One region of the Peribacillus sp. NPDC097295 genome, then DNA from elsewhere that is predicted to be linked to it. Evidence: predicted binding sites of a transcription regulator. Region 1 holds the regulator's gene; each other region holds the start of a gene.

The links. Region 1 encodes LexA, which represses DNA repair genes until DNA is damaged. Its sites were predicted from a motif close to CGAACATATGTTCG; they were not measured.
Region 2: the regulator LexA is predicted to act here: its motif matches at 3,234-3,247, upstream of ACIQXN_RS02565 (DUF6434 domain-containing protein).
Region 3: the regulator LexA is predicted to act here: its motif matches at 3,483-3,496, upstream of recA (recombinase RecA).

Annotation. Positions count from the first base shown of each region.
Region 1 is NZ_JBIWCW010000006.1:211,347-222,157, reverse strand. Features, by position in the region: gene ACIQXN_RS13200 (alpha/beta fold hydrolase) at 191-1,057, shown strand; gene ACIQXN_RS13195 (MFS transporter) at 1,286-2,611, shown strand; gene ACIQXN_RS13190 (glucosaminidase domain-containing protein) at 3,143-3,745, shown strand; gene ACIQXN_RS13185 (VanZ family protein) at 3,862-4,509, shown strand; gene ACIQXN_RS13180 (peptide MFS transporter) at 4,531-6,024, opposite strand; gene ACIQXN_RS13175 (GlsB/YeaQ/YmgE family stress response membrane protein) at 6,820-7,056, shown strand; gene ACIQXN_RS13170 (hypothetical protein) at 7,200-7,487, opposite strand; gene lexA (transcriptional repressor LexA) at 7,735-8,358, opposite strand; gene yneA (cell division suppressor protein YneA) at 8,518-8,829, shown strand; gene ACIQXN_RS13155 (YneB family resolvase-like protein) at 8,849-9,505, shown strand; gene ACIQXN_RS13150 (DUF896 domain-containing protein) at 9,572-9,805, shown strand; gene tkt (transketolase) at 10,036-10,811, shown strand, end outside.
Region 2 is NZ_JBIWCW010000001.1:503,552-514,362, forward strand. Features, by position in the region: gene ACIQXN_RS02545 (N-acetylmannosamine-6-phosphate 2-epimerase) at 1-453, shown strand, start outside; gene ACIQXN_RS02550 (DUF1835 domain-containing protein) at 492-1,322, opposite strand; gene ACIQXN_RS02555 (peptidoglycan DD-metalloendopeptidase family protein) at 1,442-2,329, opposite strand; partial or broken gene ACIQXN_RS02560 (IS1595 family transposase) at 2,443-2,626, shown strand; gene ACIQXN_RS02565 (DUF6434 domain-containing protein) at 2,627-3,196, opposite strand; gene pcp (pyroglutamyl-peptidase I) at 3,460-4,107, opposite strand; gene ACIQXN_RS02575 (DUF979 domain-containing protein) at 4,119-5,081, opposite strand; gene ACIQXN_RS02580 (DUF969 domain-containing protein) at 5,117-5,791, opposite strand; gene ACIQXN_RS02585 (ZIP family metal transporter) at 6,172-6,897, opposite strand; gene ACIQXN_RS02590 (S8 family serine peptidase) at 7,414-10,811, shown strand, end outside.
Region 3 is NZ_JBIWCW010000017.1:19,690-30,500, reverse strand. Features, by position in the region: gene ACIQXN_RS18475 (DUF3388 domain-containing protein) at 1-359, shown strand, start outside; gene ACIQXN_RS18470 (helix-turn-helix domain-containing protein) at 368-1,279, shown strand; gene pgsA (CDP-diacylglycerol--glycerol-3-phosphate 3-phosphatidyltransferase) at 1,460-2,044, shown strand; gene ACIQXN_RS18460 (competence/damage-inducible protein A) at 2,061-3,293, shown strand; gene recA (recombinase RecA) at 3,642-4,685, shown strand; gene rny (ribonuclease Y) at 5,028-6,587, shown strand; gene ACIQXN_RS18445 (TIGR00282 family metallophosphoesterase) at 6,708-7,505, shown strand; gene spoVS (stage V sporulation protein SpoVS) at 7,839-8,099, shown strand; gene ACIQXN_RS18435 (dipeptidase) at 8,190-9,107, shown strand; gene ACIQXN_RS18430 (2-oxoacid:acceptor oxidoreductase subunit alpha) at 9,344-10,811, shown strand, end outside.

The DNA of each region.
Region 1 (10,811 bases):
AAATTAACTAAATTATTTAGAAATGGATAATTGTCTAAGCAAAGTAATTTCATGCCAGTAGAGCACGTAACCTTTACATAATTATACTAAGAAGGCTACTAGTTCTACTGGAAGAGGGGTTCGTTTCTACTTAATAGAATAGCTAATTGGCCCAGTTATTTAATAGTTTTTAGAAAAGGGAGAGATTGATATGACAATGTGGACAGACTTAGCTGATCTGGAATATAAACTTCATTATATAGATGCTAACGGAATTAGAACAAGAGTTTTGGAAGCTGGCAAGGGTGATCCACTAATTTTACTCCATGGTACTGGGGGGCATATTGAAGCTTATGCAAAAAATATCAGAGGCTTAAGTGAACAATTTCGAGTCATCTGTATTGATATGGTCGGTCATGGTTATACAGAAAAACCGAATAGACCTTATGGTATAGATTATTATAGTGATCATTTATTAGGGGTCATTCAGTCATTAGGTTTGTCGAAAGTGTTTCTTTCAGGTGAATCATTAGGTGGTTGGGTAGCAGCTTGGTTTGCAGCCAATCATCCGGAATATGTGAAAGCTATGGTTTTAAACACTCCAGGAAATGTTAATAACAAGCCTGAAGTCATGCAAAAACTAAAAGAATCAACGATAAAGGCGGTTGTTGAAGCGAACTATGAAAATGTAAAAACAAGACTTGAATGGTTAATGTATGATAAAAGCCAGGTAACAGAAGAACTAATAGAATCTCGGTATAATATCTACACTCAACCATCTTATCAAGAAGCTGTTTACCATATTGTGTGCCTTCAAGATATCGAAATGCGAAAACAATACAGTTGGGACCCATCTTGGTGCGGAAAAATTAATGTGCCTACTTTGTTAGCATGGACGAGCCATGATCCTACCTCAACTGTAGAAGAGGGAAAACCTCTTCAGGAAATGATTCCAAATAGTGATTTTATGGTCATTCAAGATGCAGGACACTGGCCTCAATGGGAAAAACCTGAAGCTTTTAATAGTGTGCTATCTACCTTCCTAATGAAAAATAGTGATATAGTGTCAGCAAGATAATATGTGATTTTTAATCGTATAAACTGGTAGTACTTCCCCTCCCAAGCTTAGAGGAAGCATAGGTGGGGGGGGAGGGCTTTTAAAACCCGATTGTTTCAACTAGCTAGCACTGTCCTCGAAAAGCGGTGGAGAAATATCATCAATTCTACTTCACCATTAAACTTTCAAAACATATTATGCAAGCGTTATGCCTCTTAAATAAAAAAATCAAAAGAGGGAGGTTAGGTTATGGTTCAAAAGGAAGCAAAAAGTGCTAGAGTATCAAAAACAGCGTGGGTAGTGATCATACTTTTATTCTTATTGACGGTTATCAGTAATGCAGATAAGGCGATTATTGGATTTGCCTCCGTTTCAATAATAAAGGAATTAGGATTGACCCCGGAGCAATGGGGAGTTGTAGGCAGTGTTTTCTTCTTATTATATTCTTTATCAGCAGTCTTAGGTGGAGCACTCGCTGATCGAATTGGAACGAGAATAGTGATAGTTGGTATGGTAGCGATTTGGTCTATCGTTCAGTTTTCAACTTTGTTTGTGACAAGCTTTTCGTATTTGTTAATTACTAGAATCATTTTAGGGGCAGGGGAAGGACCTTCCTATTCTTTAGCGATGACTGCCGCTGCTAAATGGCTCCCTAAAGAAAAGCTTGGAATAGGCTTAACGCTAGTATCCATTGGTGGTCCTCTTGGAGTAGCGATATCAGCCCCAATCTTAATGCATCTTATTTTAGCTTATGGATGGCGTTCAGCTTTTGTAACCACGGGAATCGTGGGTGTAATTTGGATTGTTTTTTGGTTATGGTTAGTAAAAGAAAAAAGTGATTCGATAGTTGAATCATCGGCGACAAAAAACGCTTCTGATCCATCTTCTAACCTCTCAGAATCAAAATTTTCATCTGTATTGCTTTCTAAAAATTTCATCTTAATTGCTTTATGTGGCTTTGCGACCTATTGGTCATTTACTATTGGTTTAAACTGGCTACCAAATTATCTCGAGAATGTTCGCCAATTAAGTGCAGAACAATTAAAGATCGTTGTAGCGTTACCATGGATTCTCATTACCATTTCGCAGATTGTATTCTCGACAATTTCCGATCGTCGGTATCGTAAAACTCAAAGTTTTGTCAGGGCTCGTGTGTTTGTTCTTGGACCTGTCATGTTGGCGGGAGCGGTCTGCTACTTTCTTGGAACGATGGTAAGCTCTAACTTCATGGCTATCACGTTCCTATCGCTTGGATTAACGTTTGGATGTATTACATTAGTCCAAGGTCCAGCAATATTAGTGGACCTCGTTTCAAAAAAACACCAAGGAAAAATCCAAGGTTGGTTTATGGCCTTTACTTCATTAGGTGGTATAGCTGGCCCATACGTCACAGGGATTCTTATTGAAAATTCTTCAAATTCAAGGACGGGTTTTCATTACTCATTTCAGCTATGTGCATTGATTCTTCTTATTTTTGGCGGGCTGGTTTGGGCTGCTGTACGCCCGAAGAAACTTGAAAATACATCAAAAACATCAAAAACATCTTCCGCGTTAATCAAAAATATACCAAGTTAAGAACGGTTGACAATGATAAATATCCAGCGTTCTTTTACAAGGATGGGATAAGGTACTTTATTAAGATCTACAAAGATTGAAGTTAAATGAAATTAAAGCTATTAGGATAAAAGAGTAGGTGATTATAAGTAAAGTAGAATACTAACGAAAAAATAAGTCATCCTTACAAAAGGAAGGCTTTTTATTATGCCTATATATAGAAGGAACGTGCTTAATGGGGGATGGATTAATGATTAGTAGCTATTAAAAGGTAGTTATACTTGGAACTAAGATAATCGATAAATAAAAGTACGCACATCCGGGCTAAAAACAGGCTGGATTATTAAGTTACTTAGATGGAGAGGCGAAGAGATATAAAAATGCCGGTTATATACTACAGAAATACTATCGTAGGTTCCAGTACAGTCATTTTAAAAGAGTTTGAATATATTGAAGGTAGGACAACCTTGTTTACGTTTGCCATCTAGGAACGAAACTGATGAGTGTTATAAGCTTAGTCCATAAATTTGTAATCAAGGAGGAGAACAACTAATGGCAACGATAGAACAGCAAAATTTCATCAATAAATTAGGAATTCCTGCAAGAGCGGACTTCGAAAGGACGAATATCTTACCAAGTCTCATTATCGCCCAGGGAATATTGGAATCCGGATGGGGAAAGAGTGCGCTAGCGATAAATGGTAATAATTTATTCGGCATTAGAGGGGACTTTAATGGCGAATCGATATTAGGGACTGATAAGGATATTGATAGAAATGGAAATCCTATTCCCGTTATTGTTCCATTTCGAAAATATCCCTCATTTGCAGAATCCATTAAGGATCATGCAGACATGTTAACAAAACCGAGGTATTTAAAAGTCGTACAAGCCAAGGATTATAAGCAAGGTGCGCAGGCTTTATTTGATAGCGGATATGCTGGTGATGTGAATTACCCTGCCAAATTAATCGAAATAATAGAGAAATATAAGCTCCATGAGTGGGATCAGGTGGAAATCTATCACATGGTCGTATCGGGTGACACAGTTTCACTCCTAGCTAAAAAGTATGATAGCTTAATTGCAGATATTAAAAGGTGGAATTACCTTAACGATAAATATGTTATAAAAATCGGACAGAAATTAAGAGTTAAATAGGTTTTCTATGCGAAAATAGAAAAAAGCTTAAAAGTTTTAATAAAAAAATTTCGTATGAAAGATCTGACCATGATAACCTTAAAGCTAAAGGTATGCGTATAAGGGGAGGAAACAATATGACTAAAAAATCGCTAATGCTTTCTCTTCTATTGTCACAGGGGCTATTCTTTGCAGGACTACCGATTTTCCTTCAACTTCTTTTATACTTGAATCAATGGGTGATTATGGTTGTTTGGTTCTGTACCATTGTCTTTGTGGCACTCATCGTTTTGGGGATCAGGGGAGAATCCATTACATTACCGCGGTGGTGTTGGCATATAACAATGGTTAGTTACAGTGTTTCTATATTAGTCTTACTATTCTTCCGCCCAAAAGGACAGGAGCATACTTATAATTTCACTCCTTTTTCTACAATTTTAGCTTATTTATCAAATGATTCTTATTGGCTTGTTTCATTTTATAACCTTAGTGCGAATATCGTGTTATTCATTCCTCTTGGACTGTTCTTACTATACAGACAAGGGAAAAAAATGACTGTTATGCACAGATTCCTGATTCCTTTTTTCTTGATTTCAAGCATTGAAATTGGTCAGTATGTTTTCAAAAGAGGAAGTTTAGATATAGATGATCTTATTCTGAATCTAACTGGGGTATATTTGGGGTATTTCCTGTATCATTGGTTCGTGAAAATAATTGTTATTCTCCCAAAAATCAGAGTGCAATGTATGACCGCTAAAAAAAATGAAAAGCCAGCTTGTCCATGATACGACAAGCTGGCTTTATGTTTATCTTAAGCCTTTCATAAAGGATTGTATCTTTGGTGAGATTGCTAATAAGATAAATCCTAAAACGAGAGAAGAAATACCGATTACTCCGAAATAAACCATTTCTGTTTTTTCTGAGTAAAATCTAACAATTTGAGCGTTTAATGCCTGAGCTGCTGCATTAGCTAAGAACCATAAGCTCATCATCTGTGATGAGAAGGCCGATGGAGCAAGTTTAGTCGTAGCTGACATTCCAACAGGTGACAAGCAAAGCTCTCCAATTACTACAAGGAAGTAGCTAAGTACAAGCCATAATGGACTAACTAGGGAACCGGCACCTCCGAAATACGATGGAACCAAAATCACTAAGAAAGATAAACCAGCAAAGAATAAACCAATCGAGAATTTTTGAGGGATGGTTGGCTGGCGTTTCCCTAATTTAACCCATAACCATGCGAATATTGGAGCTAATGTAATAATGAACAACGGATTCAAGGATTGGAACCATGCAGGTGAAATGGTGAAACCAGCAAATTCTAACTGAGTCCGTTTATCAGCATAATTCGCTAAAATAGTTGAGCCTTGTTCTTGGATTGCCCAGAACATGACAGCAGCTATAAATAAAGGAATATAGGCTATTAAACGAGATCGTTCAACAGAAGTTGTTTTTGGACTACGATACATGACAATGAAATACATAGTAGGAATAAGAATTCCAAGAATACCAACAAGACCGATAAAACTATTTAGTGTTAAAGTGCCTGTAACAATAGCGATGGCACCGATGATTGCAATAATTATTATGGCTAGGCCAATCTTGGTGTAAACGGATTTTCTTTCCATAGGGTCTAAAGGATTGACAGGCTCTACTCCTGCAAGACCTAAGTTCTTTTTCTTTGTAGCCATAAAGACGATTAATCCTATGAACATACCAATTGCGGCTATACCAAAACCAAGGTGGAAATTGTACTTCATTCCAACTGTTCCGACAATTAGAGGAGCAATGAATGCACCCGTGTTAATCCCCATGTAGAATATGCTGAAACCGGAATCTCGACGGTCATCGCCTTCAGCATAGAGATCGCCAACAATGCTGGATACATTTGGTTTTAAAAGGCCTGTTCCTAGTACGATTAGTACCATGGAAACGAAAAACATGGAAATGCTACCGGGGATAGCCAGTGCAATGTGACCCAGCATAATCAATATACCACCGTAAAAGACGGCTTTGGCTGTCCCAAAAATCCTATCGGCTAACCAGCCACCGATAATCCCTGACATATATACTAACGATCCGTAAATGGATACTATGGCAAGAGACGTTTTTTCATCAAGCCCTAATCCACCTTTAGATACCTCGTAGTACATATAGTATACAAGAATGGCTTTCATTCCATAATAGGAAAAGCGCTCCCAAAATTCTGTGAAGAAAAGAGTGAATAGACCTTTAGGGTTTCCGAAAAAACCTCTTTGAGGAATGCTATCCAAAATTTTCTGTTTATTCATCGATGACATACATTCAACTCCCTTTTATTATAGTATAATAACTTTTCTTTTATCGGTTGTAAAGAATATTTAGTGTATTTTAATAATAATTCTTAAGAGGTGCATTATTACTAGTGCCTATGTTAAAAATAGTTCTATTTTACCTCTTTTTATTATGAAAATCCCCTCAAATGATTGATGGTATTTTACTCTCATAATTTGGTTTCGGAAACTCATATTTTTGACATTTCGCAAAATGTAAATGAGATAATCCAATGAAATAGTTCAATGGAATAAGATGGAACATTTATATTCACTGTAATACAGCCATCTTTGCGAAAATTTGTATTCCATATATTTAGAAATAGAGGGATAACAGTTAAATGATATTAGAGAATAAAAAATAGTTAAATTGTCTTATCGACAAAAAAAGACAAAATACTTATTCTAGTATAGAAAGCAATTTGATTGTTTTCTTTTTTACCATGTTGTGCAGCCAGATAATTGCAGTTATCTGGCTGCTTTTATTATTATAACCATATAACATTATTTAATCGTCCATATGGAAAATTTTAAAATTGAAAAGCTTCATATTAAAGAGAATAATTTAGTAACGGAGAATTATTCCATAAGCATGAATGCACTTATAAGCCGCCTCTTTAAGGTGGCTTTTTATATTGTCGTCCAGTTCCAGTAGGTAATGAATGTGCCCAACATATACATAGAGGATAGGAAGTATTTCCGTTATTTGTTGGTCTGTTCTAATGATAAATTAAATTCATAAATTTAAGGGAAGGGAGGTGGATATCTTTGGAACTGATATGGATGTTAATTGTTGGTGGAATAATTGGATGGCTGGGAAGTCTGATTTTGGGAAGGGATATGCCGGGTGGAATTATTGGAAATATCATTGCTGGATTTGTTGGAGCATGGCTTGGTACAGCAATTTTAGGACCAATAGGACCTGAAACAGAAGGATTTTATATTGTGCCCGCTTTGTTGGGCGCTATAATTGTCGTGTTTATCGTGTCAATAATTATGAGAAACACCAGATGGAGGTAGAATGCTGGTCAACTATCATAAAATGTATTGATCAGGAGCGCAGTGCAGATGAAAGAAATATGTGAGTTGCATTTGTCCATTATTGTTTGAAAAAGCTGTTCAACAATGCTGGACAGCTTTTTTTGTGAAGAGATTTTTAAGTATCAATTCGAATGATGATCAGATTCCCTATAAGACAATATGGCTGTCTTAAGTGCTGCATAATTTCCAATGCTGGCGTATCCATAAAACCACCCCATAAAAATCCCTGTCATTAAGTAATGCCGATGACTAACGAAAATGGAAAGGATTAAACCAAGTCCTAATGCCATGGAAGGTATATATTTTCGGGGAATTGGAAAAAGAATTTTGATGAATTGGGTTAAAATCATGATAGTTGGAATGGCTATCACTGCATCCCAAAAATTTGTATGAATCGTAGGGAAATCCATGGAAACACCACTTTCGAAAGGAAATATGTATTGGGTTAATTTCACCGGTTCTTTAAGGAATATACATCCTAATATTTTTTATTTTTAATCCTAGAATTATTTTTCGCGTAAAAGACACCATAATCTATCAATTCAAAGGCTTTAAAGTAAACGAGTTACTACTCTATTGAAATTCATCTATTCTTTCTGTCATATAAATGGACGAGATACATAGATTATAAAAACAAAAAAAAAGCGCATAGCGCTTTTAGTGAATTTGTCTATATAAACCGATTACCCTTCCAAGGATTTTAACATCTCTTAGAATAATAGGCTCCATATTGGAGTTTTCCGGCTGAAGCCGTATGTAATCCGGTTCCTTAAAGAATCGTTTTACAGTGGCTTCATCATCTTCCGTCATGGCCACGACGATATCTCCATTGTTGGCGTTGCTTTGTTGCTTTACGATGACATAATCACCGTCATGAATTCCTGCTTCAATCATACTTTCCCCCATAATTTCCAGCATGAATACATGATCATCATGTGGAACCATACTTTCTGGAAGTGGGAAGTATTCTTCTATGTTCTCAATGGCAGTTATCGGTAAGCCTGCTGTTACTTTTCCGAGTAGTGGTACGTTAACTACGCTTGTTTTTGGTATATTATTAGCTTCTTCTATATTCAAAATCTCAATGGCCCTCGGCTTAGTCGGGTCGCGTCTGATTAAGCCTTTGCTTTCCAAACGAGATAAATGACCATGGACAGTCGAACTTGATGCAAGTCCCACAGCTTCGCCAATCTCTCTTACGGAAGGTGGATAACCCTTTTGGCGAACTTCATCTTTTATGAAATCAAGAATGTCCTGTTGTCGTTTTGATAGTTTAGTCATATGTGCACCTCTTCCCCATAATTCTTTGCTATATTATAGCATGGCTACCTCCTCTATACAAACATAAGTTCGAATTTCACAGTTGACTGAAACAAACGTTCGTATTATAATTCATTTATAAATTAAAAACGAACGTATATTCGCTATGGAGGGATATTGATGAAAGATTTTTACAAAAATAATATGTATACGATTCTATTAGCAGGATTGGTATTTATCTTTTCAATTTTATTTTCTTTCACATTAGACAAAAATCAAGATAAAAATTTCCTTTCAATTGAAGTAAATGAAGGAGATACCATATGGGAGATTTCCGAGAAATATGATCAGACTGAATTGACAAAAAAAGAATTCATTGGTTGGATAGAAGAGTATAACGGTGTAAGAGCAGATGCTATTAAGGCTGGTCAAATAATTGTCATCCCAGTTGAAAATGAAAAAGTAGTCCAAAGTTTGGCTAGCAAGCAGTAAGTAGTAAAGGTAGGGTCATATGAAAGCAGTCATCTATTGTCGGGTAAGTACAGAAAAAGAAGCACAGGAAACTTCGCTTGCAAGGCAAGAAGAGGAATTAGTGAAGTTAGCGGACAATAAGGGTATGGAAATTGTATCCGTTATAAGGGAGCAGGCAAGTGGTTACGAATTAAATCGTGATGGGATATTTGACATGCTTGATCTTTTTAAAGCAAAAGAGGCAGATGTACTTTTGATTCAAGATGAAACGAGATTGGGAAGAGGAAATGCAAAAATCGCCTTGTTTCATGTTGTTCTTAAAGAAGGGGTTAAAATTTATACACTTTCACATGATGGGGAATTAGAGCTATCGGATTCGGATGCCATGGTTATCCAAATTGTCGGTATAGTGGAAGAATATCAGCGAAAGTTACATAACTTGAAAATTAAACGAGGAATGCTTCGAGCGGTTGGGAACGGCTACCGGCCCCAAAAAAACTTGAAGAACCAAAGAAATTCTACTGGTAGAGAGCGTAAAGAAGTACCTATAGAAGAAATTATAAAACTGCGTTCGAATGGATTAACCTTTGCAGAGATTGCTGCAACGCTTAGAGGATTTGGTTATGACGTATCGAAAGCTACTGTAAACCGCAGATTTCTAGAACATTATCAGATTACACAGGAAAACCAATCTTAGAACTTGTAATTTCACTTTTTTTTTTATACCATGTCAATATCCGTATATATATGAAGGAGCGAAATTATGTTATCAAAAGAAAAACTCGCCCGTATCAATGAACTTTCTAAGAAGGCTAAGGGAGACGGCTTAACGGTAGAAGAGGCGAAAGAACAAACTTCTTTGCGAAGTGAATACTTAGAAACATTCAGGCGTTCGATGGCTGATACGTTGGAACATGTTAAGGTTGTCGATCCTGAAGGCAATGATGTCACTCCTCAAAAAATTAAAAATATAAAAGAAAAAAAAGGTTTGCATTAATTTTGAAGTCAAATTTTGGAACCCTTCATCTGGTCCAATCTGAAGAAATATTAAGCAAAAAAGAGAATGCATCAATGTATGTATTCTCTTTTTAAGTTCAAGCTAACTATGGTAATTCATTAATTAGTAGAAAATTGAAATAGCTGTGAAAGAAATGTCTATTTTAGTTGTGATATTAAGCATGTCAAGATAATATAAAGATGTACATTACAGGAAGGGATGTTTTACACATGTTAGATAAATTAGATGCGCTTTCTATTAATACCATTCGTACATTATCAATTGATGCAATTGAAAAGGCTAATTCCGGTCATCCAGGCATGCCAATGGGTGCCGCTCCCATGGCATATAAACTGTGGACTGAATATATGAATCATAACCCGAAAAATCCTGAATGGTTCAATAGAGACCGTTTTGTTCTATCGGCAGGACACGGTTCTATGCTTTTATATAGCCTCCTTCACTTATCAGGTTACGGATTGACTATCGATGATTTAAAGAGTTTCCGTCAATGGGGCAGTAAAACTCCTGGACATCCTGAGTATGGACATACAGCTGGAGTGGACGCCACCACTGGACCACTTGGTCAAGGAATTGCAATGGCTGTAGGTATGGCCTTGGCAGAACGCCACTTGGCTGAAAGCTACAATCGTGACTCTTATAATGTGGTTGATCATTATACATATAGTATTTGTGGTGATGGTGATTTAATGGAAGGCGTTTCAGCTGAAGCAGCTTCTTTAGCTGGCCACCTTCAACTAGGAAGGCTTGTCGTTTTATATGATTCGAACGATATTTCTCTTGATGGAGATTTGAGCCAATCATTTAGTGAAAGTGTAGCTGACCGTTTCAAAGCGTATGGCTGGCAATATCTGCGAGTAGAAGACGGTAATGATCTACAACAAATCGCAAATGCCATTGAAGAAGCAAAAACGGACGATACTCGCCCAACATTAATTGAAGTAAAGACAGTAATCGGGTACGGATCTCCCAATCGTTCAGGTAA
Region 2 (10,811 bases), on a different contig from region 1:
ACCGCCACTTTTGCGGAAATCGATGAGTTGCTAGAAAGCGGCTGTGAAATGATCGCCATGGATGCCACAAATCGAGTCCGACCAGAAAACATTCCTCTACGTGACTTAGTGAAATACGCTAGAGAAAAAAATCCTTCCATTCAACTCATGGCAGATATAGCTACTTTAGAGGACGCCATCCAATCTGAAAAATTGGGATTTGATTGTATTTCCACTACATTATATGGCTACACGGAAGAAACGTCTGGAAGAAAACTCTATGACGATGATTTTGAATTTTTAAAGCAGGTCCTCCAGCATGTGAACATCCCGGTCATTGCGGAAGGAAATGTCATGACACCCGACATGTATAAAAGATGCATGGATCTAGGTGCTCATTCGAGCGTCGTCGGCGGGGCGATCACACGGCCAAAGGACATTACGCAACTTTTCGTCAATCAATTAGAAGCCTGACTTTTGATGTACTCGCACATTCACGGAATGTGCGAGTTTTATTGTTTCGGTTCCTTTTTCAGTCGAACTTGATAGGAACGCATATCCCTTGTATCACCGGTGTAGTCAAAAACTCCATTTTTGATCAACATACGTAAACGGTAATCAATCCAAGTATCACTTATGTCATGCTGACTCCACCCTAAAACATGGCCAATCAAACGGGTTGCGTTATAAAATTCGTCCACCCCATATTTAGATTGAAATTCGTTTGCATATTGGATGATGCTTTCATCATCTCTCGATTCTATATCCTCTATCATTCTTCCTCTAACCCATGTCCGAACAGTGGAATGTCCCTCCATTAATTGGAGCGCTTCGTTCTTTAATAGAGCTATCTTACCTTCAGTAAGTTGCTCTAATTCATTCAGCTTTAACATTTGCTTCATTTGGTCAGGGCTAACCTCACCGGAATGGCGGATATCAAATTGTGCATGTTTATCTTCATGGAAATACAGCATGGGGAAATATGTGTTACATACAGAAATCGCACATTTTTTCCCTGACAATAGATGACTTACTAAGCGTAAGCCAAATTGTTCCGCCGCATTTTCACAAGTCCAAATAATCACCGAATCCCCTTCTTCTATCTGTTGAATGCGGATTATCGCATCATGAAACAAAGCCACATACTGTTGACTCATCTTTTCATCGAAACGGTAGGCTTTCTGTAGCCATTCCAGCCTTTCTGTAATACCTTCTTCCGTCAATAAACGATGTATGGGCCCTGCACCCAAGGAGTCCGGAAAAGCAATGATGTCTACACGTTCACCTTTTAATGCATGCTTTAATGAGCCAGATGCTGCTTGGTTAAATAAGATATGTTTCACTGGGACTCCCCCTTCCGTTTTACTATTCTTAAGCATGAACTCAGCCATCTTATCTGCCTCTGTTGGAAGTCTTTTCGACCAGTAAATCCGCCCGTTAAAGACTATTAAAGAAATTCTTGTCATTTAGTTTTCGGTGCTATAATATCACCCTTTACTGGCATTGAACTACCACTTATCTCTTCAAAAAACAAAGGAAGTCCTTCTGCCAATACAGGATGAATAGTCTTAGATGGATTTTGTCTTTGATGGTGGATGTGCAAATGCGGCTCCGAAGACGAACCACTATTCCCTACACGCCCCAATAAATCACCTGGCTTCACTTTATCTCCTACCTTAACTACGACACTATCTTTCTTCAAATGGTTCAGTAGTAGATAGGTACCTGTCTCTTCTAATTCTATGTATACGTAATTCCCTTCTAGTGAATGAAAGTCTTCTGAACCTGGCGTAATATCCCCCTCACCATCATATGTGGCACTGATTACACCAGAAACGGGTGAATGAACTTCTTTATTCCAAATACCGTAATCTTCATTGTTATCACTGTTCATATTGAATGGTTCCATCACTAAGTCATATGCCCATCTCTCAGATGACCATATGGCATGCGGTAAATTATCTTTTACATATTGCCCACCCCAACCAATTACTGTCTGTTCCTTTAAAGGGAAATTTACAGTGACCGCTGGTTGCGCTTGTTCAACTGTATTAGGATAAGCAAAAGGAATGATGTTCATCGTCATTAATATAGGGAAAAACATCAATAGATTTACCATCGCATTAAAAACAACCTTTACTCCTTTCCTTTTTCTTGATAGTAGAATGATAAAAATGACTACATTTATTAGCAAACCAATTGCCCCTATAAAGGGTAGAATTAGTTTGAGTAGGGTCCATGAATAGGCGCCCACTATCCCTCCAATTAAAAAGACACCGATCCATAAAAATAAAAGGAATCCTATTACTATACAATTTATGTAACCAATTTTTTGAATGACTGCTTTCAAAATAAGCTCTCCCTTTATTAAAAGATGAGTAGAAAAAAAGCGCTAACCTTCAACTTGGATTTTAGGTCCTTGAGATGCATGTAAGTTTCTTTCCAACAAGTCAATAATTCTCACGTTTGAAAAGGTGGATGGAGCGTTTTCAAGGGGTAGCAACAAAATACTTGGATAATTACCTCTGCTGGTTCGGTTGGCTTCATTTAGGTAAAAAAATAGCATTGATGAACTGTCAAACAAATGCTGGTTTCTGCCTGTCGAAATTCAAATCATACAACGGTTGAAATGCTAAGATGTGCTTAACTAATTATTAGAAGTATATTTATTACTTCCAGGAAGTTTCTTGATTTCATTCCAGGCTTCAACCGCATCTTCTCGACTTTGCCCTTGGTTTTTCGAGTCAGCAAAAAAGTCACGAATGAATTGATTATATTGAAATTGAGGTGCAATATTTTTCTTGTACGAAGGGTCTTTCTTCCGTTCTTCTTCCTCATACCAAACATCTACAACATCACGATACGTTTTTCCTACGTTATTTTTAAAGTAGGTTTGTATATACGTAGAAAAATGAAATTTCGGGATAATCGTCTTAAAAAAGGCTCTCACATCTTGGCTACAACGATGGTTACCCGTAATGACTGTATCAAGGCTCATATCTAATTGAGATTCCAGCTTCTTAATAGGTTTTGATTTTCTGATAGGTTTCTGTATCTCGCCTGTCCGAAGAAATGTTTCAATCCTATTTGAAATCTCTATTTTAGAACCAGAAGCACTTATTCCATTTTTCCTACAAAAAGTTTGCAATTCTTCCTTTAACCAATAGAAATCTTTAAAACTTTTTACACTTATATCTTTCGTTAGGTTGGGTCTCATTAATTACACCTCCACACTTACTTATATTACATATTATAGAACAATTGTTCTTTTTTTACAAAAATACAAACAAAAACAACAAAGTTTACGAAAACAGCCATTCTCAATGATTTCCATTTCTCTATTGAACGAAAATGAGTTTTTACCACAAAAAACCTCATGATAGGATGAATTGTACTCTGCTCAACAGCAAAAGGACAAATCCATCATAAACATGAGGTCAATTATGACAGGTAACTAAACAAGTAAAGTAATCATTAGAATTAATGGGTCGTCCCGCCTACGGTATGGATATCCGATTCATATTTAGCAGCTGTGACAGCAGCTATTTTTATGCCTTTAACAATTGTCGCAAGGCTTAAACTAGGCGCTTCTTTATGAATGGTTTGCTCCAGAATGAAAGGAATATGGATAAATCCACCCCGGATGTCTGATTTGGTTCGTGTGATATGGTCCATTAATCTATAGAAGATATGATTGCATACAAAGGTTCCGGCAGTATGGGATACCGATGCAGGAATGTTGCTTTCCTTCATGTTTTCGACCATTCTTTTGATGGGAATCGTAGACCAATAGCCTACTGGTCCATTGTCTACAATCGGCTCATCAATAGGCTGGTTTCCCTGATTGTCTGGGATTCTAGCATCATTCATATTGATTGCCACTCGTTCAGGTGTAATGTGTTGCCGCCCCCCGGCTTGTCCTACACAGATCACGATGTCAGGATCATGCTTCTGGATGAGGTGCTCCAATACTGCAACTGATTTCCCGAATACCGTTGGAATTTGTTCAGCAACTAGAGCCACATCATCAATAACTTCTCCATGTAACTGTTTTACCGCTTCCCAGGAAGGGTTCAGACTCTCTCCGCCAAAGGGATCAAAACCGGTTAATAACACTTTTTGCTTCATGCCGTCCCCTCCTATACTTCTAATGAAACAAGTATGTACATAAGTAAGATATTGAACGCTAATACTGCTAAAGCTGTTGGAACTTGAACTTTTATGACATGGTTCTTATCTTTCAAGTCCAGCAAGGCTGCCGGCACAATATTAAAGTTGGCCGCCATCGGTGTCATCAAGGTTCCACAATAACCTGCAAACATAGATATGGCCGCTATATGATTGGGATTAGCGTCAAATTGATTGATCAAAAAAGGAATGGCGATTCCTGCAGCCATGACTGGGAAGGCAGCAAAGGCATTTCCCATGATCATCGTGAATATAGTCATCCCGAGACAGAAAATGATGACTATTAAAAATAGCGAATCTTCTGGAATGATGGCTGTCACCACTTTGGACACGACCGTACCAACCCCTGCATTCATGTAAATGGTTCCCAAAGTTGCAAGTAGCTGTGGCAGCAATACAGCCCAACCAATGGATTCAAGTAGGCGACGTGATTCTTTCACAGCTCCTGTAGGTGTTCCTCGAGTCATCCACATCGCAACAATAATGGCAATCAAACACGCCAGGCCTAATGCAACCATCGTTACATTAGATGGATCCAGCAATGCCTTACCACCAATTTCAACTCCGCTTAGTAGCTTAGAACCAGCCAAAGTTAAAATAGGAATCAAGATGGCAGGCAGAAAAAGCCGGCCGCCAAGTCGTTTTCTTCGCTCTTCCTTTACAGTAATGCTTTCTTCAACATGTTCGCTTTTCTTTAACCCGCCACCTACAATAATTAAAACCATAAAAATAACCATAAGCCCAATATAAAATGGTGGAATTACTTTACCGAACATTAATGTAATGGAATAAATCAAGTAAAAACTTCCCGTAGTCAACCGGCGACTGTTCGTCCGATCAGTGAAAATATATAGGGAGCAACCTAGAACAATGATGCCCATCAATATGTAAATCATTTCAACTGAGAATATCATAAACGATGCTCACTCTCTCTTCTGGCTGTTTTTTGTTATTTATCCCGACTGCCCAAACGCTTGTCCAGCCTTTTATCAAACATACGGAGGCGAATGGCATGTACTATAAAAGCGAATATGGCCGTAGGAATTCCCCATAATGCCATGGATATTGGGTCAGCAGGGATATTGTTCTGTTCAAAGAATCCATTCATCAATAAAATGGCACCAACCGCCACGAAAATATCTTCTCCGAAAAACAAGCCGATATTATCGGTAGCCGCTGCGTGTGCACGGATTTCCTGTTGCTCTTTCTCAGGTAGCTTCCCGTATTTTGTTAGGGCAGCCCCTTCTGCCATCGGGGCAATCAGCGGACGTACAGTCTGGGGATGACCTCCAAGACTGTTCAAACCAAGAGCAGCTCCGACTTCCCTGATCAATAAATACATGGTCAATACACGACCAACCGTGATAGCTTTAATTTTTGATACAATCCTTGAAGCTTGCTGCTGGAGACCATTCTTCTCAAGCAGCCCAATAACCGGAAGTGTGACTATGAGGATAGACATGTACCTGTTAGTTGTAAAAGCTTCACCAAATTGCGTAATAATACTGGTAATGGGAATACCGGCAATCATCCCTGTTACAAGTGCGGAAATCGTTACCACCACTGCCGAATTGATTCTAAGTAAGAATCCGATCATGATTAATAGAACACCAATGAGTACCATACATATCCCCTTTCTTCTTATTAATACTACTCTACAAAAATATTAACTACATGTATTGTACATTAAATTAAGAATTTTATAAATATTTACTATATACACAAGTGAATATTTATTCAAAAATATCAGTCTATTATTGGATTAACAAGCCCTTCAAATTAATTTTCAAAGCATAATCCCCTGAAGAATCATTTACCTGCATTTCATATGTAGCCTCTTTATATCTTATTTCACTATATTGTATGGATGGATATCACCATACTTATCCATACAAGAACTTAAAGGACATTATCATTCCGATGCTATTGAGAAAATACTTCAATGAAATAAAGCGTATCCCAGTTAGCAGGATACGCTTCCTATTTTGGTGCATTCTATGACACTCACATCGAATCCAGAACCAATGAGACGAGCAGGCCTGCCGCAGCGAAAATCCCCGTGATGGGACCTGAGTCTTCATACGCTTCGGGCATCATGGTGGAAGCAATCATGGCGATAATCCCGCCACCTGCAAAGGCTGCCATCCCTGCCATCATAGCTTCCGATGCATGATCGAGAAAAAGATAGCCTCCCATTGATGAGACCGCCGAAATCAACAATACAGAAAACCAGAGAGCCATGATTTTCTTCTTCGAATAGTCGCTATTCACTAACCCCGTTGTGCTGGAAAGTCCTTCTGGAATGTTGCTGATAAAAATGGCGATGACAAGCAACCAACTAACAGATCCTCCACTAATCATGCTCGCTCCGATCATGATCGACTCTGGTATCGCATCCATCACGGTCCCTATGAAGATTGCCATGCCTGCTTCCTTCGAAGAAGAATGATTGGAGCGTTTCCTTTTAGATGCCCCCTTCTTTGAAACAAGAAAATCCAAGACAGTAAACATCGCTGCACCGGCTATAAAACCAATCGATGTCGCTAGGATTCCCCCATCACGAACGGAATCGCCTAATAACTCATAGGCCGCTGCACCGATTAAAACACCTGTCCCAAATGCCATAATGTACCCAATTATCTGCTTCTTGATTGGAACGAAAAGAGCCACAAGGGCCCCGAGCAAAACGGCCGAACCTGAAATCCCACCCCATAAGACCGCGTTCCACATGAATTTTCCTCATTTCCTTTTTATAGGATAATACCCGTTACTGCCCTTGATAAAACGAGACCCGACCCTAAATGCCCATACGAGCGCTCACGAAGCTGTTTTACTTTTGACATCGAGTGGGATTGGTTATATCCATTTGACCATTCACACCCTCATTGTTTATCAATCTTAGTTTAACTATTCATTCTTTACTACCATTTTCAAATATCACGTATAAGAAAAGTTCTTTTGACACTCGTAAAATAGCATATTTTTTCTATGAATGACTACATTTGTTCGAAAAAGAGAAGGTATTATTCCTTATTTTACCAAATAAAACTTTCCTACAATCTATTCATTTTTAATCATGCAAGTTTACCGTCCCATAATACGACAATTTTCTCATTTAACGATTTGCTATCATTGGGGAGAACATCAGTGTTGTACATACTGGCCATCTATAAAGAATGGAGGTGGATTCTATCTGTAGACCGGCCAACGTTTTTGTTCTTTGAAAATAGAATAGGGGGGAATAATTTGCGAAAAAAAAGAAGAACAAAGTGGCTAGCGATGGGATTCGCTATCATGCTTACTGGGTCACTGATCATGCCAACAAACTCCAACGCTGTATCTTCCATCAAGCTCCATACCTCAGCTAAAGATGAAATAGCGGGGAAAAATCAAAAAAAAATTGCCTCTAAAGTCCTTAAACAGTTTGAAGAAAAAGAAAAGGTAACCTTTCTCGTTAAACTCAAAGAACAAGTGGACACCAAGGACATTTCCTCAAAAGCCGCAAAAACTGCCAAATCACAAAAGTTATCTGCAAATAATTCAAAGTTACTGAAGCGATCAAGCGTTGTCTCCGAGCTTCGTGCTACGGCGCTTCATACGCAAGGCAATATTAAGAGCTATATAGCAAAGCAAGAAAAAGCCGGTAATGCAAAGGACTTTCAATCTTTTTATATCGTGAACGCCATTGCCGTGACAGCCACGAAGGATGTCATGGAGCAAATTGCCGTGTTTCCAGAAGTAGAGAAAATCATGCCAAATGAAACAAGACAGCTTATTACACCGGCAAGCAAGACGCTTGAATCGAAAGCCTCTATGGGCTCAAGCGTGAGTAAACCGAAAGCCGAAACGTCTTCCATTGAGTGGAACATCGAAAAAGTCGGGGCCCCTGCTGTATGGGACATGGGCATTGATGGTGCAGGAACCGTTATTGCTTCGATCGATACAGGTGTCCAGTGGAACCACCCGGCATTAAAAACCAAATACCGTGGCTATAACCCGGCCAACCCAGATGTCGCAAACAATGAATACAACTGGTTTGATGCGGTAAGCGGGCAAGCTTCCGCATATGACGATTTAGGTCATGGAACCCACACAATCGGAACAATGGTAGGATCTGAACCGAATGGTGCCAATCAAATCGGTGTGGCTCCAGGCGCTAAGTTCATTGCAGTTAAAGCATTTTCTGCAAGTGGAGGTTCAGATATCGATTTATTGGAAGCCGGTGAATGGATAATCGCCCCAAAAGATGCGGCGGGTAATCCTCATCCTGAGAAAGCACCGGATGTTGTCAATAACTCTTGGGGAGGCGGAGCTGGTCTTGACGAGTGGTACCGTCCAATGGTACAAGCTTGGAAAGCAGCTGAAATCTTCCCTGAATTTTCTGCAGGAAATACGACATTAACAAATCCCGGCGGAGCTGGTTCGGTAGCTAACCCAGCCAACTATCCAGAATCCTTTGCCACTGGTGCAACAGACATTAACAACAGAGTCGGAAGTTTCTCTTTACGCGGTCCCTCTCCATATGGAGAAATCAAACCGGATATTTCGGCACCTGGCGTTAACATTCGGTCTGCCGTTCCTGGTGGTGCATATGAAGGCGGATGGAATGGAACATCGATGGCCGGCCCTCATGTCACAGCAGTTGCTGCGCTGTTAAGACAAGTGAGTGCAAGCTTAACCGTTGAACAACTTGAAGAAATCTTACTGACAACCGCTACTCCTTTGACAGACAGCAATTATCCAGAAACGCCTAATCATGCATATGGCTATGGCCTAGTAAACGCATTTGACGCCGTTTCTTCCGTTATAAGCGGACTAGGGAAAATTGAAGGTACAGTCACTAAGGCTGGAGATGACACCGAAGCAGCTGTCATTACTCATAAAGCACCAGAAAGCTCCTATCAAAAAATGAATCTCAAGCTCCAAGCTGAAGTGTCGGATAACGTAAGTGTCACCGCCGTTAAGCTTAGCTACAAAAAGGCAGACGGAAGCTGGGCTGAAGTCAAAGCCGAGAGAACGAATGGTGATTATAAATCAGGAACGTATGAAGCGACGATTCCTGGTTCCGAGCTGACTGGAGAAACCGCTACGTATAAATGGATCGCAACAGACTTCGGAGGCACAATTACAACTAGCGATGCTTATTCCACTGAACTATTGCCTGGTATCAGTGTAGGCTATACGCAGGATTTTGAAGAAAACCCAACTGGATGGACCTCTTACGGAACGAACAACAGCTGGGAATGGGGCGTTCCAACCTCTGGTCCGGGATCTGCAGCATCCGGCCAGAAAGTCTATGCCACAAACCTTGCAGGGAACTATGCGAATAGTGCCAACATGACTCTATCTATGCCGCCGGTAGATGTTCCAGAAGGCACGAGCTATTTACAATTTAAACAATGGTTTGAACTTGAAAAGAACTATGATTTCGGTCATGTATTCATCTCCACAGACGAAACGAACTGGGTACAAGCTGCCCGCCTTAACGAAAAATCAGATAGTTGGATCGATGGTGAAGTCAACCTAAGCGAATATGCTGGAGAACGAATCTATATTGCCTTTAACGTGACATCCGATGGTTCAGTCAATAAACCTGGCTGGTATATCGATGATGTTAAACTGGCCGATACTTCGATTCTACCGACGACAAAAGCAAAAACGGGATTAAGCGTCAATAAGTCTGACTCTTCGGTATCAGCTAAACCGCAAGTTAATCCTGATAAAATCAAGCCAGTTATGGAAAAAGAGCAAAAAGAACCTGAAAAAGAACAACCTGCTCCAGTGCTTCTTCCATTACAAGCACAGGTGAGTGTTTTGGAAACGGGTAGATCTGTATATGCAAACCCGCAAGATGGATCCTACACACTGACACATGCAACAGGTTCATTTACATTGCAAGCGGAAACATACGGCTATCAATCTCAAACAAAACGAGTCAACATCGAACAGGATGCAACATCAACAGCCAACTTCACGCTTCAGGAAATTCCTAAAGGAACCATCACTGGCACCATTACCAATAAAGTAACTGGCGAACCAGTCTCTGGTGCGACCGTTTACCTTCTTGAGGATGCCGCCATTCAACCAGTAACAACAAATGCAGACGGTGAATACTCACTAACTGCCTATGAAGGAACATATACGTTGAAAGTCATGGCTCCTTCTTATTACGGGAACGAGGCATCCGTGACCATTTCTGAAGGAACTAGCACGAAAAATATCGAACTCAAACCGTTCATCGGGTATCCTGATGAGATCAAGTATGACGACGGTACAGCAGAAAACGCCCGTGCCTATAATGCGGCCGGCAACAGCTGGGCTGTGAAAATGTCTTTAGCTTCAGGAAATAAAACGGCCAATGTAACCGGCGCTCTTTTACGCTTCTGGGATACAACATGGCCTGCCCCAGGTGGGACTGAGTTCCAAGTTTCCGTCTATGATGCTTCAGGAACAGACGGATCACCTGGCAAGAAAATCGCTGGACCTTTCAACAAAACAGCCTTACGTAACGGTCAATGGACACATGTTGATCTGAACGAACATGGAATCATGGTTGAAGGCGATTTCTTTATCGTTTATACCCAAACAAAAGCCAATCCAAATGCCCCTGGTCTAGCTACAGATGAAAATGGACCGAATGCAGG
Region 3 (10,811 bases), on a different contig from region 1:
CAAGTGTCTGTGCGAATAAGAGATGGCTGTTTGTGTCTTCTACCCTTTTAAAGCAGACGATTCGCAGTCAACTTATCGAGGACGAGTACAACAATGATAATTTGTTTATTTTAGACGGTATTGTCTCGACCCGTCGTGCCAATGAGAAACATTGGCAGCTTATCCGTGAAATAATGAGGCTGGATGCTGTCAAAGTAATTGAACATCCAGATGTGTTTGTTCAAAATACCGAGTATACTCTCGAAGACTTTGATTATATTATTGAATTAAGAAACAATCCGGAAGAAGAAATTACATATGAAGTTGTGGACCAAAAAGATCATTTTTCAGGGTCGGAATTTGGATCCTTTGACTTTTAAAATGGTAGGTGTTTTATTTGACTGAGTTAGGTAATCGATTAAAGGAAGCTAGGGAAGCCAAAGGGTTTACCTTAGATGATTTACAAGAACTGACGAAGATACAAAAAAGGTATCTTGTAGGGATTGAAGAGGGAAATTATAGTATGATGCCCGGGAAATTTTATGTACGGGCATTCATTAAGCAGTATTGTGAAGCGGTAGGTCTAGAGCCTGAAGACATTTTCGAAGAATTCAAGAGTGACGTGCCTTCTGTTTATAGCGAGGAACTACCTGAGCAGCTTTCAAGGGTACAGACCCGTAAGACGATTCCGGCCAAAGACTCAAAATTCGTAGAGATGTTGCCTAAGATATTAGGGGTCATTGTAGTAATTGGTGTCGCTATATTGATTTGGATACTGGTTTCCAACAGTATGAGCAATTCCGATAGCAACGATAAAAAGAGCGATAAACCGAGTGAAGCCGTTGGATACAATGAAAGCAATGAGTTTAACGAAAAAGAAGAAAAAGCAGATAAGAAGCAGGAAGAAGAAAAAACAGATACGGCTGACAAAAAAGATGACGAAGATAAAGCTGCAGAAAAAGAAGAAGATTCTGAGCAGGAATTATCCGTTGTCAGCTCTAGCGGTAAAAATAGCACGTATGAGTTGAAAGGTTCAGATACCTTCAAATTGAAAGTTACTTCTAAAGGTTCACCATGGGTTGGTATTACGAATGGTGAAGGTAAATTACTTTTCCAAGGAACGATCAAGGACAAGGATAGTCAAGAAATAGATTTTACAGACGAAAAAGAAGCTGTCATCAATGTTGGTAGAGCAAATGAAACGGAAATATTTGTGAATGACGAAAAGCTTAAGTATACTATTTCACCAAATGATATGACTACGCAATTGGTTACGATACAATTTACGAAAGCGGAATAGTCATCTCTTAGATGACTATTTTTCTCTTTTATTTTTCATTTAGAAATGGAAAAGGAAACCCGGCATACATCAATTGATTTTGAGGTAAAATTATACATAGGGATAACTTGGCCATAGGCCACTTAACAATGATGGAAGCGCATTGCCGATAAGCAGGCGTACATTTTGGAGGTTAAAAGTTTGAATCTGCCTAATAAGATTACAGTAGCAAGAATCTGTCTAATTCCAGTTTTTTTAATCATCATGCTCGTACCTTTTTCATGGGGAACGCTTACTTGGGGAGAGTACACATTGCCGGTATCACATTTAGCGGGGGCTATACTTTTCATCATAGCTTCTACAACGGATTGGATCGATGGTCACTTTGCAAGAAAATATAATTTGGTTACCGATTTAGGGAAGTTTTTAGATCCATTGGCCGATAAGCTACTCGTTTCGGCCGCGTTGATTGTTTTGGTTGATTTGAATTTGATGTATGGCCAGTCTTGGATTGCCATCGTCATTATCAGTCGGGAATTTGCCGTTACTGGTTTACGCCTGGTTTTAGCCGGTACTGGTGAAGTGGTCGCGGCCAACCAGCTAGGTAAAATTAAAACGTGGGCACAAATAGTATCGATATCAGCCTTATTGCTTCATAACCTGCCCTTTGCGTTCATTTCGATTCCATTTGCGAATATTACTCTATGGATAGCACTTATCTTTACAATATGGTCCGGTGTCGATTATTTTGTCAAAAACAAGCAAGCTTTTATCAATTCTAAGTAATGAAGGGGTCGTTGATATGGATGCAGAAATCATTGCAGTAGGCTCTGAACTTCTTTTGGGGCAAATTAACAATACAAACGGAAAGTTTCTATCGCAACAGTTTGCCGAAATGGGTATCAATGTCTTTTATCATACAGTTGTTGGCGATAATGATCGTCGTCTACAACAAGCCATAGAGATTGCCGAATCACGGGCTAACTTAATTGTCTTTACTGGTGGCCTTGGTCCAACTAAGGATGATCTAACGAAGGAGACGATTTCTCGCCATATTGGCAAAAAACTCGTCTTTGATGAGGATGCACTACAGTCCATAGAAGCGTACTTTCAAAAACGTGGCCGTCCAATGACTGAAAATAATAAAAAGCAGGCCCTTGTCTTGGAGGGCTGCGAGGTGTTGGTGAACAATCATGGCATGGCTCCGGGAATGGTATTGTCTAAATCTGGAATTACATATATGTTGCTTCCTGGTCCTCCAAGCGAAATGGAGCCAATGTTCGTAAACCACGGATATGAAGCAATCATGAAAAGACTTGAAAAGCATGAACGAATTGATTCCAAGGTGCTTCGTTTTTATGGAATAGGAGAAGCGGAGCTAGAAACGGTGATTGAAGATCTTCTCGTAAACCAAACGAATCCAACAATTGCCCCCCTTGCAGCGGAAGGGGAAGTGACGCTAAGGATTACAGCTAAAGAAACGTCAAAAGAAAAATGTGAAGAGCTTATTTCAGCAGCGGAGAAGGAAATCCTTAACCGGGTCGGCCAGTATTATTATGGAAGTGATAATACTTCGCTCATAAAAGAACTGGTTAAAGAGTTAACGGTAAGAAAGCTTTCGATAGCGGTGGCGGAAAGCTTAACCGGCGGTATGTTTCAAGAGCAGTTGACGACGATACCAGGGGCAGGAAAAGCGTTTAAAGGCGGTATAGTCAGTTATACGAACGATGCAAAGGCGAATGTCTTGGGCGTAAGTGAAGAGACTATTTCAAATCATGGCGTCGTCAGTGGAGAGTGTGCTATGGAAATGGCCTCTAACGTCCGGAAAAAGCTTGATGCGGATGTAGGCATTAGTTTTACTGGCGTTGCAGGGCCGGATGAACAAGAGGGTAAGCCTGTCGGTACAGTATTCATAGGCATTTCCTTTAGAGATGGGGACACCCGCTTCAAAGAGTTGAATTTATCTGGAAGCAGGGCACAAAACCGTGTTCGAAGTGTGAAATATGGCTGTCATTATTTATTGCGGGAATTATAACGTAAAAACAGAGCTCCTTAAAAGGCTCTGTTTTTTTATGTGTTAAGAGTTTTTGTTCTAAGATTTACGGGAAAAGAAGAAAACAGTTTATTTGATAAAAAGGCATTTTATTAGGAGAACTTAAGAAGAAAAGGTAAAATTCATGTAGACGAAATGCTTTTTCATGGAGATTTAACCAAAAGAAATAAACGAATGAATGTTCGATTTTGTGCTTGGCAAAATAGTAAAAAGAGTATATAGTTAAGATAGGTTTTGAGACAAGATATTGATCTTGTCCTCAAACATAGGCTAACGTAAGAACATCTGTAATCGGACTTCCGATTATTTGAATATAGAGGAGGAACTTAAGTGAGTAGTGATCGTCAAGCGGCTTTAGATATGGCGTTAAAACAAATTGAGAAACAATTTGGTAAAGGTTCTGTTATGAAACTTGGAGAACAGTCTGATCGAAGAATCTCAACGATCTCGAGCGGTTCTTTAGCATTGGATGTTGCATTAGGAGTAGGTGGCTTTCCAAGAGGCCGGGTCATTGAGATATATGGACCGGAAAGTTCTGGTAAAACAACTGTTGCATTGCATGCAATAGCAGAAGTACAAAAGACTGGCGGAACGGCTGCGTTTATTGATGCAGAGCATGCCTTAGATCCAGCTTACTCAGAAAAACTTGGCGTGAATATTGATGAATTGTTGCTTTCACAGCCTGATACGGGTGAGCAAGCCCTTGAAATCGCGGAAGCATTAGTGCGAAGTGGCGCTGTTGATATTATCGTTATCGACTCCGTAGCCGCACTTGTTCCTAAAGCGGAAATCGAAGGAGAAATGGGAGATTCCCATATGGGTCTTCAAGCCCGTATGATGTCACAGGCCCTCAGAAAACTCTCTGGTGCAATTAATAAATCCAATACTATCGCAATCTTCATTAACCAGATTCGTGAAAAAATTGGGGTTATGTTTGGGAATCCAGAGACGACTCCAGGAGGTCGTGCACTGAAATTCTATTCAACTGTTCGTCTTGAAGTGCGTCGTGCAGAACAATTAAAACAAGGCAATGAAGTCGTAGGGAACAAAACAAAAATTAAAGTCGTTAAAAATAAAGTTGCCCCACCTTTCCGTCAAGCTGAAGTCGATATTATGTATGGGCAAGGAATTTCCCAGGAAGGCGAAATCATAGATATGGGCGCAGACCTGGATATCGTCCTAAAAAGTGGTTCGTGGTACTCATACAATGATGAACGCGTTGGACAAGGTCGGGAAAATGCGAAATTGTTCCTGAAAGAAAATAAGGAAATCGCTCAGGAGATTTCACAGAAAATCAGAGACCATTATAATCTAGATGGAGAGTTTGAACTTCCAGAAGATGATAAAGAGGAACATCTTGAACTGCTTGATTGATGGTATGAAAGGACCTAAGCTTTTTATGCTTAGGCCTTTTCTATATTCCTTAAGATTGGTAAAGTGGAAAAATTGCAAAAAATTAAGCGGTTTTATAGTCCTCTAGTATGTTAAACTGATACATAATGGCTGTGCATAGTAATAAAACTTGAATAAACCTTGATACACAAGGGACAAAGGCTTGACAATAAAAATTCTCAACTATACAATTAATATGTATATTTTACAATTTTTCAAACTAAAATTTTGAAAATTAAGAGCTGTATATTGAATTTATGTGCAATGTACTTGCCGACAGTTCAACATTTTATGTAAAAGTTCATAGCAAGGGGAGGTGAAACGATGGAACCCATGACAATCATCTTCACTTTGCTTGGCCTAATCGTCGGTGCAGTTGTTGGTTATTTTATTCACAAATCAAAATTTGAGAGTAAAATAGCAGGGGCAAAAGGCTCTGCTGAACATATCCTTGAGGATGCAAAACGTGAAGCGGAAGCGCTTAAAAAAGAAGCCTTGTTGGAAGCAAAAGATGAAATTCATAAGGTTCGTTCTGAATCAGATCGGGAATCCCGTGAAAGAAGGAACGAATTACAAAAACAAGAAAATCGATTATTGCAAAGAGAAGAGAATCTTGATCGGAAGGATGAAACGTTGGATAAACGTGAAAGCCTTTTAGAGAAAAAAGAGGAGTCTCTTAACCAAAGACAACAGCATATTGAAGAGATGGAAAGCAAAGTGGACGAGACGGTACGTAAGCAACAAACGGAGCTTGAACGTGTCTCTGGTTTGACTCGTGAAGAAGCTAAATCGATCATAATAGATCGGACAGAAAATGAGCTTGCTCATGATGTAGCACTTATGATTAAAGAAAGTGATACCCGCGCCAAAGAAGAAGCTGATAAAAAGGCGAAAGAAGTTCTATCTCTAGCCATTCAGCGTTGTGCGGCTGATCACGTTGCAGAAACCACCGTTTCTGTAGTGAATCTTCCAAATGATGAAATGAAGGGACGAATAATCGGACGTGAAGGACGAAATATCCGAACGCTTGAAACGCTGACAGGTATTGACCTTATCATTGATGATACTCCTGAAGCAGTCATCTTATCTGGATTTGATCCAATTAGACGTGAAACGGCACGTTTGGCACTTGAAAAACTAGTTCAGGACGGACGGATTCATCCGGCTCGTATTGAAGAAATGGTTGATAAGGCAAGACGTGAGGTAGATGAACATATTCGTGAAATCGGTGAACAGACAACATTCGAAGTTGGTGTACACGGGCTTCACCCAGACCTTATCAAAATCCTTGGTCGTTTGAAATTCCGTACAAGCTATGGTCAAAACGTACTAAAACATTCTATTGAGGTGGCCCAACTTTCGGGATTACTGGCTGCAGAGCTTGGCGAGGATGAAGTACTTGCCCGTCGTGCAGGTTTATTACATGATATTGGGAAAGCAATCGATCATGAAGTGGAAGGCAGTCACGTTGAAATCGGCGTTGAGTTAGCAACTAAGTATAAAGAGCATCCAACTGTCATCAATAGCATCGCTTCACATCATGGCGACACTGAACCAACGTCTATAATTTCAGTACTTGTAGCGGCTGCTGATGCTTTATCAGCTGCAAGACCAGGTGCAAGAAGTGAAACGCTGGAAAATTATATTAGAAGACTTGAAAAACTTGAAGAGATATCCGAATCCTATGATGGAGTGGAAAAATCCTTCGCGATTCAAGCCGGACGTGAAGTACGGATTCTAGTGAAACCAGAACAAATAGATGATCTTTCGGCACATAAACTCGCTCGTGATATCCGGAAACGGATTGAAGAAGAACTTGATTACCCAGGTCATATAAAAGTAACGGTTATCCGTGAAACTAGAGCGGTAGAATATGCCAAATGATTTGGCTTTGGAGAACGAAGTGGTGAAAACCACTTCGTTTTCATTTTTTTGTATGAAGCGCTTCAGTGGATACCTCGGTTAAACTGATCACGTGAAATGTATATAGGAAAGGGTTTTAGTATGAAATTGTTATTTATAGGAGATGTAGTGGGATCACTCGGCCGTGATACGGTCAAAGAATATCTCCCGAAACTTAAAGAAAAACATCAGCCTCATATTACAGTGATTAATGGGGAAAATGCAGCAGGAGGCCGGGGAATTACGGAAAAGATTTATCGCAGTTTTCTAGAGTGGGGAGCTCAAGCCGTTACATTGGGAAATCATACGTGGGATAATCGAGATATTTTTTCTTTTATAGATGAAGCGAAGTATCTCGTCCGTCCGGCCAATTTCCCCAAGGGTTCACCAGGCATGGGTCTGAAATATATAAGGGTAAATCAGCAGGAGGTCGCCATCATCAATCTGCAGGCCCGTACATTCATGCCGGCATTGGATTGTCCGTTTCAAAAAGCAGAAGAGCTCGTCAAGGAAGCACAAAAAAGGACACCAATCATTTTTGTTGACTTTCATGGTGAAGCGACAAGTGAAAAACAGGCAATGGGCTGGTATCTCGATGGAAAAGTGACAGCTGTAGTGGGAACTCATACACACGTCCAAACAGCCGATAACCGGGTTTTACCACAAGGAACAGCATACGTATCAGACGTAGGGATGACAGGCCCATATGACGGCATTCTAGGTATGGGAAGAGAGAATGTCATCCATAAGTTCTTGACCGGCCTGCCAGTTCGATTTGAAGTGCCAAAAACTGGCCGTACCTTATTAAGTGCTGTATTGATAGATATTGATATTAAGTCCGGTAAAGCTTTAAAAATTGAGCGGATTTTGATTAACGAAGATAACCCATTTTATAACTGATATGAATGGACAACAGTCAAGGCTGATTGTCCATTTTTAATTTTTCCAGTTGAAAGCATCAGTTAACATGGATTCAATCCATGATTTCAATCTGTATTGCTTCTTAAAAAAAGGAATTATGGCGTTTTATAGTACATGAGTTGCGTCCCTGACCTGTTAAGGGAATTGGGGATATGAGATTTACCAATAATGAATCCTTTTTCGTAAATGGTTGTTGGACAATCCTGGTTTTCTTTGTCATACAAGTTTTCCTAGCTGAATATAGTAGCAGTGGAAAGTGTTATAACTATTGAGCCAAGTTATAATCGGCAGGGAAAACAAGGAGGACTAGGAATGGAAATATTAAAGGTTTCAGCAAAATCTAATCCTAATTCTGTAGCAGGCGCACTGGCGGGAGTTCTCAGAGAAAGAGGAACCGCGGAAATTCAAGCAATCGGTGCAGGTGCGTTAAATCAAGCCGTTAAGGCAGTAGCAATCGCCAGAGGATTTGTCGCACCTAGTGGAGTCGACTTGATTTGTATTCCTGCCTTTACGGATATTCTTATTGATGGCGAAGAGCGGACGGCTATCAAGCTAATCGTAGAACCAAGATAATTTGATAAGTAGATGCCCTGTTTGTCGGATGACAAGCAGGTTATTTTTTGTCCATGACGAAATATAAAGAGTAGAAAGGGGGATGAATGGATGATATTCGATGCACATTGTGATGTTTTAATGAAATTGTTTATGGAACCGGAGATTTCTTTTGTGGATAGCGATAAGTTACATATAACGAAACGTGAGCTCATCGATACAGGTGGAAAGGTTCAGTGCTTTGCAATTTACATTCCTGAACAAGTCCACACAGATATGAGGTTTCAGGCTGCTTTAGCGATGATAGATATATTCCACAAGAAAATCTTGAGCGAACCGGAAATGAAATTTATACGGTCTAGTAAGGATATCGATACCCTTAAGGAAAAAGAAATTGGAGCCTTGCTGACATTAGAAGGCTGTGATTGCATTGGAGATGATTTATTAAAGATGAAAACCCTTCTTCAACTGGGGGTTACATCGGTAGGATTAACATGGAATTATGCCAATCTGGTGGCTGACGGTGCTTTAGAAAAAAGGGGAGGGGGATTGACCCGATTTGGAAAAGGTGTTGTGGCATTGTTGAACGAACAATCGGTTTGGTGCGATCTATCCCATTTATCGGAATCCGGTTTTTGGGATACGATGGAAATCGCAAAATTTCCGATTGCTTCCCATTCAAACGCCTATCATCTATGCCCACACCCTCGGAATCTGAAAGACAGCCAAATAAAAGCTATCCTACAAAATAACGGGACTATTGGGGTGACTTTTGTTCCGCAATTTTTATCCAAAGGTGCATCCGCTACGATAAAAGACATCATTAACCACATTGACCATATTTGCAGTTTAGGTGGCGATAAGCAAATTGGCTTCGGATCGGATTTCGATGGAATAGAAGAGATGGTTGATAACTTGACTTCTTATAGGAATTACCAAAATTTAATTAATGAACTTGGTAGACTTTATTCCACTGAATTTGTAAATGGCATTCTTTATGAAAATTTCATCCGCAATTATCCTCGATGATAATGTAATTGTCCTGTGAATGATTTGTAATTCTGACTTTGTTTATTTGAATGAATATTCTGAAAATATAAAAAACAAAAGCAAAAAGGTTGCATTTTATGTATATTATCGATAGAATTGATAAGGATTAGTACACCTTTCAAGCAATAATAGAACGATTATATACATATTGAACGTTCTGGAGAGAGGTACAGTTAAATGCAGTTATAGACGAACGTTCTAAAGGAGTGTAATACATGATCAATCAACTTTCATGGAAAGTTGGCGGACAACAAGGTGAAGGTATTGAAAGTACAGGAGAAATTTTCTGTATTGCCCTCAATCGCTTAGGTTATTACTTGTATGGCTACCGTCATTTCTCATCTCGAATTAAAGGTGGACACACGAATAATAAAATTCGTGTAAGTACTACCGAGACTCGTGCTATCTCAGATGATTTAGACATTTTAGTCGCTTTCGATCAAGAAACAATAGACGTCAATTATAAAGAACTACATGCTGGTGGCATCATTATCGCTGATGCAAAATTCAAACCTGTCTGCCCTGATGACACAAAGGCAGAGTTATATATAGTCCCATTCACAGAAATCGCTTCTGAGTTGGGTACTTCTTTAATGAAGAACATGGTTGCAATCGGAGCTACCTGTGCCGTCTTAGGTATGGAGATTTCCGTGTTCAACGATGTAGTTGATGAAATCTTCGGCCGTAAAGGGGAAGAAATCGTTAAAAAGAACATGGATGCGATTACTGCAGGTTATAAATCCATGGAAACATTGCTCGGTGAAAAAGTGGGAGCCATGGAACTTGAAAAAGCGGATGGCCAAAAACGTTTGTTCATGATTGGTAATGACGCAATCGCACTAGGTGCAGTTGCCGGTGGTTGCCGCTTTATGGCAGCTTACCCAATAACGCCTGCTTCCGAGATCATGGAGTATTTAATCAAGAAACTGCCAAAAGTAGGTGGTACCGTTATCCAGACCGAGGATGAAATCGCTGCAGCTACAATGGCGATAGGTGCAAATTACGGTGGTGTTCGTGCTATCACAGCTTCAGCAGGCCCAGGACTTTCCTTGAAAATGGAAGCAATCGGGTTAGCTGGTATCACGGAAACTCCGATTGTTATTGTAGATACACAACGTGGTGGTCCTTCTACGGGACTTCCAACGAAACAAGAGCAATCGGATTTAATGGCAATGATTTATGGTACTCATGGGGAAATTCCGAAAATCGTCATGGCCCCAAGTACAGTTGAGGAAGCATTTTATGATACGGCTGAAGCTTTCAATCTTGCAGAAGAATATCAGTGTCCGGTTATCATTTTATCCGATTTACAACTTTCACTCGGTAAACAGACTGTGCAACCGCTAGATTACAGTAAAGTGGAAATCAGACGTGGTAAACTTTTGGATCATGAAATTGAAGGGTCTCAAGAAAAAACATACTTCAAACGTTATGAAGTAACGGAAGATGGAGTCTCTCCGCGTGTCGTTCCAGGGATGAAGAACGGTATTCATCATGTTACCGGTGTAGAGCATGATGAGACAGGTAAGCCTTCTGAATCCGCTGCCAACCGTGTAGCGCAGATGGACAAACGTATGCGTAAGCTTGGCAATTTGACTCACACGTTCAATACACCTGTATACAAGAATGCACCTCACGAAGAGGCAGATTTATTGATTCTAGGATTCAACTCTACCCGTGGTA